One region of the Streptomyces sp. NPDC002742 genome, then DNA from elsewhere that is predicted to be linked to it. Evidence: riboswitches for the same ligand, from Rfam matches in the RefSeq annotation. Region 1 holds a riboswitch; each other region holds the start of a gene.

What was found. A riboswitch is a leader RNA that binds a small molecule or an ion and turns the genes downstream of it on or off. The one in region 1 is predicted to bind cyclic di-AMP.
Positions count from the first base shown of each region.
Region 2: it holds a riboswitch for cyclic di-AMP, as region 1 does, so the genes downstream of both, ACFYW8_RS32025 (transglycosylase family protein) here and ACFYW8_RS29000 (LysM peptidoglycan-binding domain-containing protein) in region 1, are expected to answer to the same signal.
Region 3: it holds a riboswitch for cyclic di-AMP, as region 1 does, so the genes downstream of both, ACFYW8_RS08960 (peptidoglycan DD-metalloendopeptidase family protein) here and ACFYW8_RS29000 (LysM peptidoglycan-binding domain-containing protein) in region 1, are expected to answer to the same signal.

Region 1 is NZ_JBIAQF010000018.1:16,209-19,472, forward strand. It holds partial or broken gene ACFYW8_RS28995 (CocE/NonD family hydrolase) at 1-235, shown strand, start outside; cyclic di-AMP (ydaO/yuaA leader) riboswitch at 1,012-1,172, shown strand; gene ACFYW8_RS29000 (LysM peptidoglycan-binding domain-containing protein) at 1,177-1,944, shown strand; gene ACFYW8_RS29005 (HAD family hydrolase) at 2,024-2,833, opposite strand; gene ACFYW8_RS29010 (hypothetical protein) at 3,158-3,264, shown strand, end outside.
Region 2 is NZ_JBIAQF010000022.1:16,839-20,102, forward strand. It holds gene eno (phosphopyruvate hydratase) at 1-942, opposite strand, end outside; gene ACFYW8_RS32025 (transglycosylase family protein) at 1,291-2,007, opposite strand; cyclic di-AMP (ydaO/yuaA leader) riboswitch at 2,012-2,205, opposite strand; gene ACFYW8_RS32030 (transglycosylase family protein) at 2,389-3,264, opposite strand, start outside.
Region 3 is NZ_JBIAQF010000004.1:349,765-353,028, reverse strand. It holds gene ACFYW8_RS08965 (pitrilysin family protein) at 1-919, shown strand, start outside; cyclic di-AMP (ydaO/yuaA leader) riboswitch at 1,136-1,295, shown strand; gene ACFYW8_RS08960 (peptidoglycan DD-metalloendopeptidase family protein) at 1,308-2,072, shown strand; gene ACFYW8_RS08955 (GntR family transcriptional regulator) at 2,267-2,959, shown strand; gene ACFYW8_RS08950 (HPr family phosphocarrier protein) at 3,186-3,264, opposite strand, start outside.

The sequences.
Region 1 (3,264 bases):
GCGGGAGACGTACACGATCGACGAGTCGGACCCACTGTCCGCCCGCACCCGCTCCACCTGGTCGATCCGCCCGCACCGCCCGGACCTGCCGTGGGACGCCCGCGTCGAGACGGTCTCCGCCATCAGCTGCGACGCGCGGGACTTCATCACGACCGACGAGGTCGTCTGCAAGGACGGCGACGAGGTCGTCTTCCACCGGACCTGGGAGAAGAGAATCCCGCGCACAGCCGGCTGACCGGACTGACCGGGCTCAAGGGGCTAACCGGACTGACCGGACTCACGGGGTTAACCGAACCGACCGGACCGGCGGGGCCGGCGGGGCTGGCGGGTTTGGCCGACAGGGGCTGCGGGGGCGGGAGTTCACCCCCGCACGGGCCCTCTGGGCACCGCGTGCCCCGGCGCCGATCCGCCCGGCGCCCGACACCGGCATATCGCCTGAGCGCCGAACACCGCTGCCACAGAAGGCACTTCACCCTGCCCACCCGGACTCGATCCGCACCCCGGACTCGGCCCCGCACCCGCCGCAGCTCGCCCCGATCACCCGGCCCGGCCCGCGTCCGGCCGGCGCCCCCGGCAGACACTCCAGCCTCCGACGGGCCGCGCCCCCGCCCTCGACGCGCCGCGCGCCCTGCCCCGGACGGGCCACGCGCCCCACGTGTCCCGCGCCACACATCTCGCCGCGCAAGGGGCCGCTCGGCGGCCGCCGAGGCTCGGCAACCCCCCTGCCACCGGAAGCGCAATGCCCGAATTACCCGTCATGCCGCCTTGATGACCCTTGGTCTCGTGAATTGAGTCACCAGCGAGCCGGTGTGCCGCCTCGCGTCGCCACCCGACCAACCCCTTCGCCAAAGGCAAGTTGAGGATCGAATTCCGGCACAATCGGACTTTTCCCCCTCGCCCTAACCAGGCTAAATCGATCTTCGCAGCCAAATCTGGCCTTGTTCCGGACATGTGCTCTCGCATACGTTCTCGTCGATCCCGGGCGGATTCGCCGAATCCTGCCGCCGCCCGGAAACCCACCCACCCACGCACGGCAGGAGCGGGGGAACCACAGGTAAGCCGCCGATCCGGACACACCGGACCGGCTAGGGGTGAAGCCGCGCTCACGACGCGGCCGGGCATCTCCCGCCCGAACCCGACAGCTCACCTCGCAGGCGTCGGAGAGGACATTTCGTCATGCCCGTAGGCAAGCACCGCCGTACGAAGACCAACGTCATCACTCGCGGCATGATCGCCGCCGGAACCGGTGGCATCGCCCTCGCCCTCCCGCTCGTGAGCGCGACCGGCGCCCAGGCCGCGACCCCGGCCCAGGCTCCCCAGCTCGCGAAGGCCGCCCACACCGCGGTGATCCCCAACGTGCAGCTCATCACCTACAAGGTGATCGCGGGCGACACCCTGTCCAAGGTGGCGCAGAAGCACCCCGAGAGCGGCGGCTGGAAGAAGCTGTACACGGCGAACCGCGCGGTCATCGGCGGCAACCCCGCCGTGATCCGTCCGGGCCTGAAGCTGACCGTGGGCACGAAGAAGCTCAAGTCGACGGTCGTGAGCACCACGGCGAAGGCGACCCCGGCCGTCGCCAAGTCCACGGTGGCCACCGCCACCCAGGCCTCCCTCACGACGTACGCCAACAACCTCGACGGCTGGATCAAGCAGTCCCTGGACGTCATGGGCAAGGCGGGCATTCCGGGCAGCTACAACGGCATCTACCGCAACGTGATGCGCGAGTCCTCCGGCAACCCCAACGCCATCAACAACTGGGACTCCAACGCCGCCGCGGGCATCCCCTCCAAGGGTCTGCTCCAGGTCATCGACCCCACGTTCCGGGCCTTCCACGTCCCCGGCACCTCGATGAACATCTACGACCCGGTCGCGAACATCACCGCTGCCTGCAACTACGCGGCCAAGACCTACGGCTCCATCGACAACGTCAACGGCGCCTACTGATCACACCCCGGTCCTCTCGGCTTCGCCCGCACCCGCCGGCGGCACCTTCTCGGTGCCGCCGGCGGGTGCGTCGCCGCTCCTAGAAGCCGAAGAGGCGCTCCAGGACCACCGCGATTCCGTCGTCCTCGTTCGACAGGGTGACCTCGTCGGCCACCGCCTTCAGTTCCGGGTGGGCGTTGGCCATCGCCACACCGCGCGCGGCCCAGTCGAACATCGGGATGTCGTTGGGCATGTCACCGAAGGCGAGAGTCGTGGCCGCGGTGAGTCCGAGGTGCGCGGCCGCGAGAGCGAGTCCAGTCGCCTTGGTCACCCCGCATGGCTGGAGTTCGACGGTGCCGGGCCCGGACATGGTGACCGTCGCCAGCGAACCGACCACTCCGCGTGCCGCACATGCCAACTCGTCGTCGGACAACGACGGGTGACGGAGCAGCACCTTGCTGATCGGCTCCGTCCAGAGGTCGTCCCGGCGTGGCACCCGCACCGCCGGCAGGGTCGGATGCGGCATCACATACCCCGGCTCGATGAGCGTCAGCCCGTCCACGCCGTCCTGGTCGACCGCCGCGTACAGCAGCCCGACCTCCGCCTCGATCTTGCCGAGCGCCGTCTCCGCCAGTTCCCTGTCCAGGGTCACCGACCACAGCATGCGGTCCGCCCCGGCGTCGTACAGCTGCGCCCCCTGCCCGCACACCGCCAGTCCCTCACCGCCGAGTTCATCGAGGAGCGGTCGCACGCGCGGTGCGGGGCGGCCCGTCACCACGAGATGCCGCGCACCTGCCTGGATCACCTTCGCCAACGCGGCGCGTGACCTGTCGGAGAGTGTGTCGTCGCCGCGCAGCAGCGTTCCGTCCAGGTCAGTGGCGATGAGTGAATATGCAGTCGGAGCGGCCATGATCCGAAGAATACGGATCGAACGACTCATCGGCCCGGCGTGAACCGGACGACGTCCGGTATCCCGTCAGCAACGCCGTTCACCGTACGGTGGTAAGCGCGTTACGACCGCTTCGGATCACGCAAGGTCAGCTTCCGCCCACACCGACTTTCCCGCACACGACCGACCACAACACCCCAACACAGCCTGGCGACAAGCCAACTCGGTGACGGACCAACTCGGTGACAGGCCGCCCCGATGGCAGGCCGGCCCACCGGCCGACTCGGTGACGGCACACACCGCTGCGGGAATCACCGAGGAGCATCGACAAGTCCGAGGAGAGACATGCCTGTTGAGTCCGCGGCCCGGCTTCCCGGCCCATCCGGCGCGGTGACCCCGTTCCGGCAACATCTGCGCACCGCCGCCGAAGCCGTGATCCGGCGCTTCCCCGA
Region 2 (3,264 bases), on a different contig from region 1:
CAGGTCGTCGCCGACGATCTGGACCTTGTCGCCGAGGCGGTCGGTGAGGACCTTCCAGCCGGCCCAGTCGTCCTCGAAGAGCGGGTCCTCGATGGAGACGAGCGGGTAGGCCGCCACGAGCTCCTCGTAGTACTCGGTCATCTCGGCGGCCGAGCGGGACTTGCCCTCGAACTCGTACTTGCCGTCCTTGTAGAACTCGGACGCGGCGACGTCGAGCGCGAGCGCGACCTGCTCGCCGGGGACGTAACCGGCCTGCTTGATGGCCTCGAGGATGAGGTCGAGCGCGGCGCGGTTGGAGTCCAGGTTCGGGGCGAAGCCGCCCTCGTCGCCGAGGCCGGTGGACAGGCCCTTGGACTTCAGGACGGACTTGAGGGTGTGGTAGACCTCGGTGCCCCAGCGCAGGGCCTCGGAGAAGGACTCCGCGCCGATCGGGGCGATCATGAACTCCTGGATGTCCACGTTCGAGTCGGCGTGCGACCCGCCGTTCAGGATGTTCATCATCGGAACGGGCAGCAGGTGCGCGTTCGGGCCGCCCAGGTAGCGGAAGAGCGGCAGGTCGGACGCCTCGGAAGCGGCGTGCGCCACGGCGAGCGAGACGCCGAGGATGGCGTTGGCGCCGAGCGAGCCCTTGTTGTCGGTGGCGTCCAGGTCGAACATCGCCTGGTCGATCAGGCGCTGCTCGGTGGCGTCGTAGCCGACGAGCTCCGGGCCGATCTGCTCGATGACGGCGAGGACGGCCTTCTCGACACCCTTGCCCTGGTAGCGGTTGGGGTCACCGTCGCGAAGCTCGATGGCCTCGAACGCTCCGGTGGAGGCGCCGGACGGAACGGCGGCACGACCCGTGCTGCCGTCGTCGAGGCCGACCTCGACCTCGACCGTGGGGTTGCCTCGGGAGTCCAGGATTTCCCGGGCTACGACGACGTCGATGGACGGCACGAGCATCTCCTTCTGGGATGTGACGCGGGTATGCGGGGCTTGGCAGCCCCGCGGGATGAGCCTATCCGGCCCGAGGGGATCGGCCAGCCGATCGACCACCCCTTGAGCAGAAGTGAGAGTACATATTGTTCCTGAACGGAACAAAAAAAGAAAAGAAAAACCCCGCTCCGGTGCATGCGGGGGAACAAGCACCGGAGCGGGGAGCCCGTGGGGACGGGGGCCCTCACCAGGCCTTCGGCACGAAGGCCCGGCCTGCGAGGGAGCTGCTGTTCAGCCGGGGCGATGCTGCGCACGGCCTGGACCACGGTCGCCCTCCGCCGAAGGCGACCCCGTCGGGCCGGCGCGCGTCCGCGCTCAGCGGAGGTGCAGCTGCTGGCCCGGGTAGATGAAGTCGGCGTCGGCGACGATGTCCTTGTTCAGCTTGAACAGCTTCTGCCAGCCGCCCTTGACGTGCTTCTTCTCAGCGATCGAGCTGAGGGTGTCACCCTTGACGACCTTGTACTCGCCGTCACCCTTCTTGACCTTCTTGCCGGTCGGCGTGGTGACGGTCTTCTGGGCGGCCGGGCGCTCCGCGGAACGGGAGGCGGGCTGCTCCGTCGTACGGGTGGTGGTGGCGCCCTGCGAGCCGCTCGACGAGGAGGAGGAGGAGGAGGAGGAGCCGGAGGAGGCCGACGGGGCCGAGGCGCCACCGCTGTACGCGGCGCTCGACAGGCCGGTGCCGCAGGTCGGCCAGGCGCCCTTGCCCTGCGCGGCGAGGACCTTCTCGCCGATGGCGATCTGCTGCGACTTCGAGGCCTGGTCGGCGGTCGAGGCGTAGGCGGTGCCGCCGTACGCGGCCCAGGTGGAGGCGGAGAACTGCAGACCGCCGTAGTAGCCGTTGCCGGTGTTGATCGACCAGTTGCCGCCGGCCTCGCACTGGGCGACGGTGTCCCACTCGGAGGCGGTGGCGGCGGAGGCGTTGCCGGCGGCCATCAGCGGGGCGGCGATGGCGACACCGGTGACACCGGCGAGCGTGGCGACGCGGGTGGCCTTGTTCGGGCGGCGGTGCTTGCCCTTGCTGGAAAACAGCATGGAGTGATCCCCTCACCGACGCCTGCGAGGTGAGCTGTCGGGTTCGGGCCGGTTGAGTTGCCCGGCCGCGCGCCTTCGGTCCTGTCTCCAGGAGGTCCGGCACGCGACTTAACCCCAAGCCGTTCCCGGGTGTCTCTCAACTCCCGGTCCCGGCACTTACCTTGGGTCCCCCGCTCCTGCCTACGGCGCATGACGCGACGACTGTTCCCGTACGGCCGCTGGCAGGATTCGGCGTTGTGACCGTCGGGGCCCGCTGTGGCGAGCGATGACGACCGTAAGCAGTCGATCGGCGGAATTTCAAAGACGATCAGGGCTTCTGAGACTCATGTCTCACTTGCACCAAACCGGACATTCCACAGCGAATCGTGACGTGAACTCCCGCTAGTTCTGCACCGTTTCGGCGACGACGGCAATGCTCCGACCAGGGACGACGAGGCCGGGACCACTGTCGGCCGCCGGGCTGTCCGCGGCGGCCAGGTCGCCCCATCCGTGTTCGAGGCCGAGCACGTCGGAAACGTTCCAGAGATTCGTGCTGCCGTCCGCGGCGTACGAGTTGTCGACGTCGGCGCCCGGGGCGCTCGGGACGCTCGACGCGTGCCGCCCCGTGGTGCCGTCGGCAAGGCCGCCGGTCGCGCTCTCCGCGGCGTCTCCACCGCGATGCCGCCCCGTTCCGGCGCTCGCGGCGTCGGAGGCGTTCGAAGAGGCGCTCTTCTGCCCCGACTTGCCCGACTCGTCACTCTTGTCGCTCGCTTGAGCCGAGGCGCTGGGGCTCGGCGAGGCGTCGGGCTTCGCGGTGCCGTCGGTCGCACCCGCGGAGTCACCCGAGTCGACCGAACCGATCAGGCCCGACAAAGGGGATGAGCTGGGTGAAGTGGACAAACCGGATGAGTTGTATGAACCGGCGTCAGCCCCGGAGCCCGACGAGCCGTCGGCCACACCCGTGTCGACCTGGACCCCGGCCGAGCCCTCGCTGAGCCCGGAGAGCGGTCCACAGGTCGGCCAGGCCGCGATCCCCCGGTCGTCGAGCAACTTCTCCGCGACGGCTATCTGCTGCGAGCGGCTGGCCTGGTCGGCCCTCGGGGCGTAGTCGAGACCCCCGTACGCCTCCCAGTCGTCCTGGCCCAGCTGGAGCCCGCCGTAGTACCCGTTGCCCTGGTCGGCGCTCCACGCGCCGCCGCTCTCGCACTGCGCCACGCGGTCCCAGGTGGTTCCGTCGGCCGCGCTCGCACTCGCCGCGGCGAGCAACGGGATGGCGAT
Region 3 (3,264 bases), on a different contig from region 1:
CCCCGCCCGTCGTGCCGCAAAGGAGCTCTCCAAGGAACTGTTCCCGGCGAGCGCGCGCATGTCGCGCCCGCGCCAGGGCACCGAGGAGACCGTCCAGAAGATCGACTCCGCGGCCGTACGCGCCTTCTACGACAAGTACGTACGCCCCGCGACGGCCACCGCCGTCGTCGTCGGTGACCTGACGGGTGTCGACCTCGACGAGCTGCTCGGCGACACGCTGGGCTCCTGGACCGGTTCGTCCGCCGAGCCGCGTCCCGTGCCGCCGGTGAGCGCCGACGACACCGGCCGCGTGATCATCGTCGACCGCCCCGGCGCGGTCCAGACGCAGCTGCTCATCGGCCGGGTCGGCGCCGACCGGCACGACCGCGTGTGGGCCGCCCAGGTGCTCGGCACCTACTGCCTCGGCGGCACCCTCACCTCACGCCTGGACCGCGTCCTGCGCGAGGAGAAGGGCTACACCTACGGCGTACGGGCGTTCGGCCAGGTCCTGCGCGCCGCGCCGGACGGCACGGGTGTCGCGATGCTCGCCATCAGCGGCTCGGTGGACACCCCGAACACCGGTCCGGCGCTCGACGACCTGTGGAAGGTGCTGCGCACCCTCGCGGCCGAGGGGCTGACCGACGCGGAGCGCGACGTCGCCGTGCAGAACCTGGTGGGTGTCGCGCCCCTCAAGTTCGAGACGGCGGCAGCCGTCGCGAGCACGCTCGCGGACCAGGTCGAGCAGTACCTGCCGGACGACTATCAGGCGACGCTGTACCGGCAACTGGCCGCCACCGGCACCGTGGAGGCCACCGCGGCCGCGGTGAGCGCCTTCCCGATGGACCGGCTGGTGACCGTCCTGGTGGGCGACGCGGCGCAGATCGAGGAGCCGGTCAAGGCTCTCGGAATCGGTGAAGTCAGCGTGGTGGCCGCCGAGTAGGGGCCGTGCGACGGAGGAGGGCCCTGGTGACCGAAGAGTCGTCAGGGCCCTCCTGCGTCCCGCGAAAGGCCCCCAAGATGTCCGTATTCGTGCGGGAGTTGCCCTTCTGCCCTGTGGGATGCGTTACAAAAATCGTGATCCGTTTGTTGTTCGAATGACACCCCGTTTAGCGTCGGTCCGGCTGTTCGTCACGCAGTGCGCCGCGCCCGCGGCACCGGACAGTCATCGCCGAGTCCCCCATGGCGCGAGTCAGGGGAGCCGGGGACCCACACGTAGTCCCTGGGGTGAATCGGACGCCCTCTTCGGAGGGGGTCCGTAGGAGACCTTCCTGCTCCGAACCCGTCAGCTAACCCGGTAGGCGAGAGGGAAGGAAAGGATCAGCCCCTACATGGCGTTCACCTGTGGCACCGGCAAGCATCGTCGAACGAGCCGGGTGCACAGCACCACCACGACCGCCGTCGGGGTCGCGGCGCTCACCACGACCGGTGTGATCGGAACCCTGGCCGCCCCCGCGTTCGCGGCGGAGGCCTCCGTCGAGCAGACCGGGCTGACCCAGGCCGTCACCCTCGGAGACACGGTCGCCGACCAGATCGACGCCCAGGCCTTCGCGCAGCAGCGCGCCGCCGACGAGGCCGCCGCGCGGAAGCAGGCCGAACAGGCCGCGCGCAAGTACGCCGCGGAGCAGGCCGCGAAGTCCCGCGAGGCCAAGGAGCGCGCCGCCCGTGAGGCCGAGCGCAAGCGCCTGAACACGTTCGTCATCCCGATCACCGGTTCCTACGTCTCCACCGGTTACCAGGCCAGCAGCAGCCTCTGGTCCTCGGGCAGCCACACCGGCGTCGACTTCCACGCCGCGTACGGCACCTCGGTCCACGCGGTGGGCTCCGGCACCATCGTCACGACCGGCTGGGGCGGCGCCTACGGCAATCAAGTAGTGATCAAGATGCACGACGGGACGTACACCATGTACGGCCACCTGTCGTCCATCGGCGTGTCCGTGGGGCAGACGGTCACTCCGGGGCAGCAGATCGGCCTCTCCGGGGACACCGGCAACACCACCGGACCGCACCTTCACTTCGAGGCCCGTACGACCGCGGAGTACGGCTCGGACATCGACCCGGTCGCGTACCTGCGCTCGCACGGAGTCAACGTCTGACGACCGCTTCGCGGCTTCTCACCGCTTTCGATGCCCCGGCTCACCGAGCCGGGGCATCGTCGTTTCCGGAGGCGTCTGTCCAAAAAATATCCATGGATTCAGGCCCGCCATCGGAAATTCAGGCTTCCTGCAATAGAGTCACTGAACAAGCGTCAATCGATGGCGTTTCGCGGGGATTAAAGCGGAGGTCGGTCATGCGTATTCCGGCGCACTCGGTATGCACGGCGATCCGTGACGACATCGTCGCGGGTGTCTACGAGCGCGGCGGCCGGCTCACCGAGGAACTGCTCGCGCGGCGCTACGGCGTCTCGCGCGTCCCCGTGCGCGAGGCCCTGCGCACCCTGGAGGCCGAGGGCTTCGTGGTCACCCGTCGGCACGCGGGCGCGTGCGTCGCGGAGCCCACCGAGCAGGAGGCCGCGGACCTCCTGGAGATGCGCATGCTGCTGGAACCACTGGGTGCCGCGAGGGCCGCCCAGCGGCGTACGGAGGCCCACCTCAAGGTGCTGCGGGGCCTGGTCAGGCTGGGCCAGGAGCGTTCCAGGAGAGGCCACAGCGAGGATCTGCGTTCCCTGGGCGGCTGGTTCCACGAGACGCTCGCACAGGCGTCCGGCAGTCCCGCGCTGACGTCCACGCTCGCCCAGCTGCGTCACAAGATCGCCTGGATGTACTCGGTGGACGCTCCGGCCAACCCCGCGGAGTCCTGGGCGGAGCACGGCGGCATCGTGGACGCTGTCGCCCGCGGCGACGGCGAGCGGGCCCGCGCGATCATGGCCCTGCACACCGAGCGCGCGACGACCGCGCACCGGCTCCGATTTCCCGGCGGCGACCGGCCGGACCGTGTGAGAAGTTCGCAACATCCCGTAAACATGATGGGCCAGCGTCATTAACACGGGCGCCGTATACAAAGAGGGATATTCGGCGGGGGCTTATTTCTGATGCCCTTTTATTCGTGTGTCCGGAATTTCGGCGCGCGCTATTCCCGTGACGGCGGCACCAGGGCCCGCGGGTGTCGCCGCGGGAATTCCTGAGCGGGGTGCGGAAAACGGCTGAGCCGCGCCGCCCGGAGAAGGGGGGCGCGGCTCAGCCGCGTGTGGTCCTGGGTGCCTTGTGGGCTCAGACGGTCTCGGGGAGCTCGTCGAGACCCTCGGCGACCAGCTTCGCCAGACGGTCGAGAGCGGCGTCCGCGCCCTCG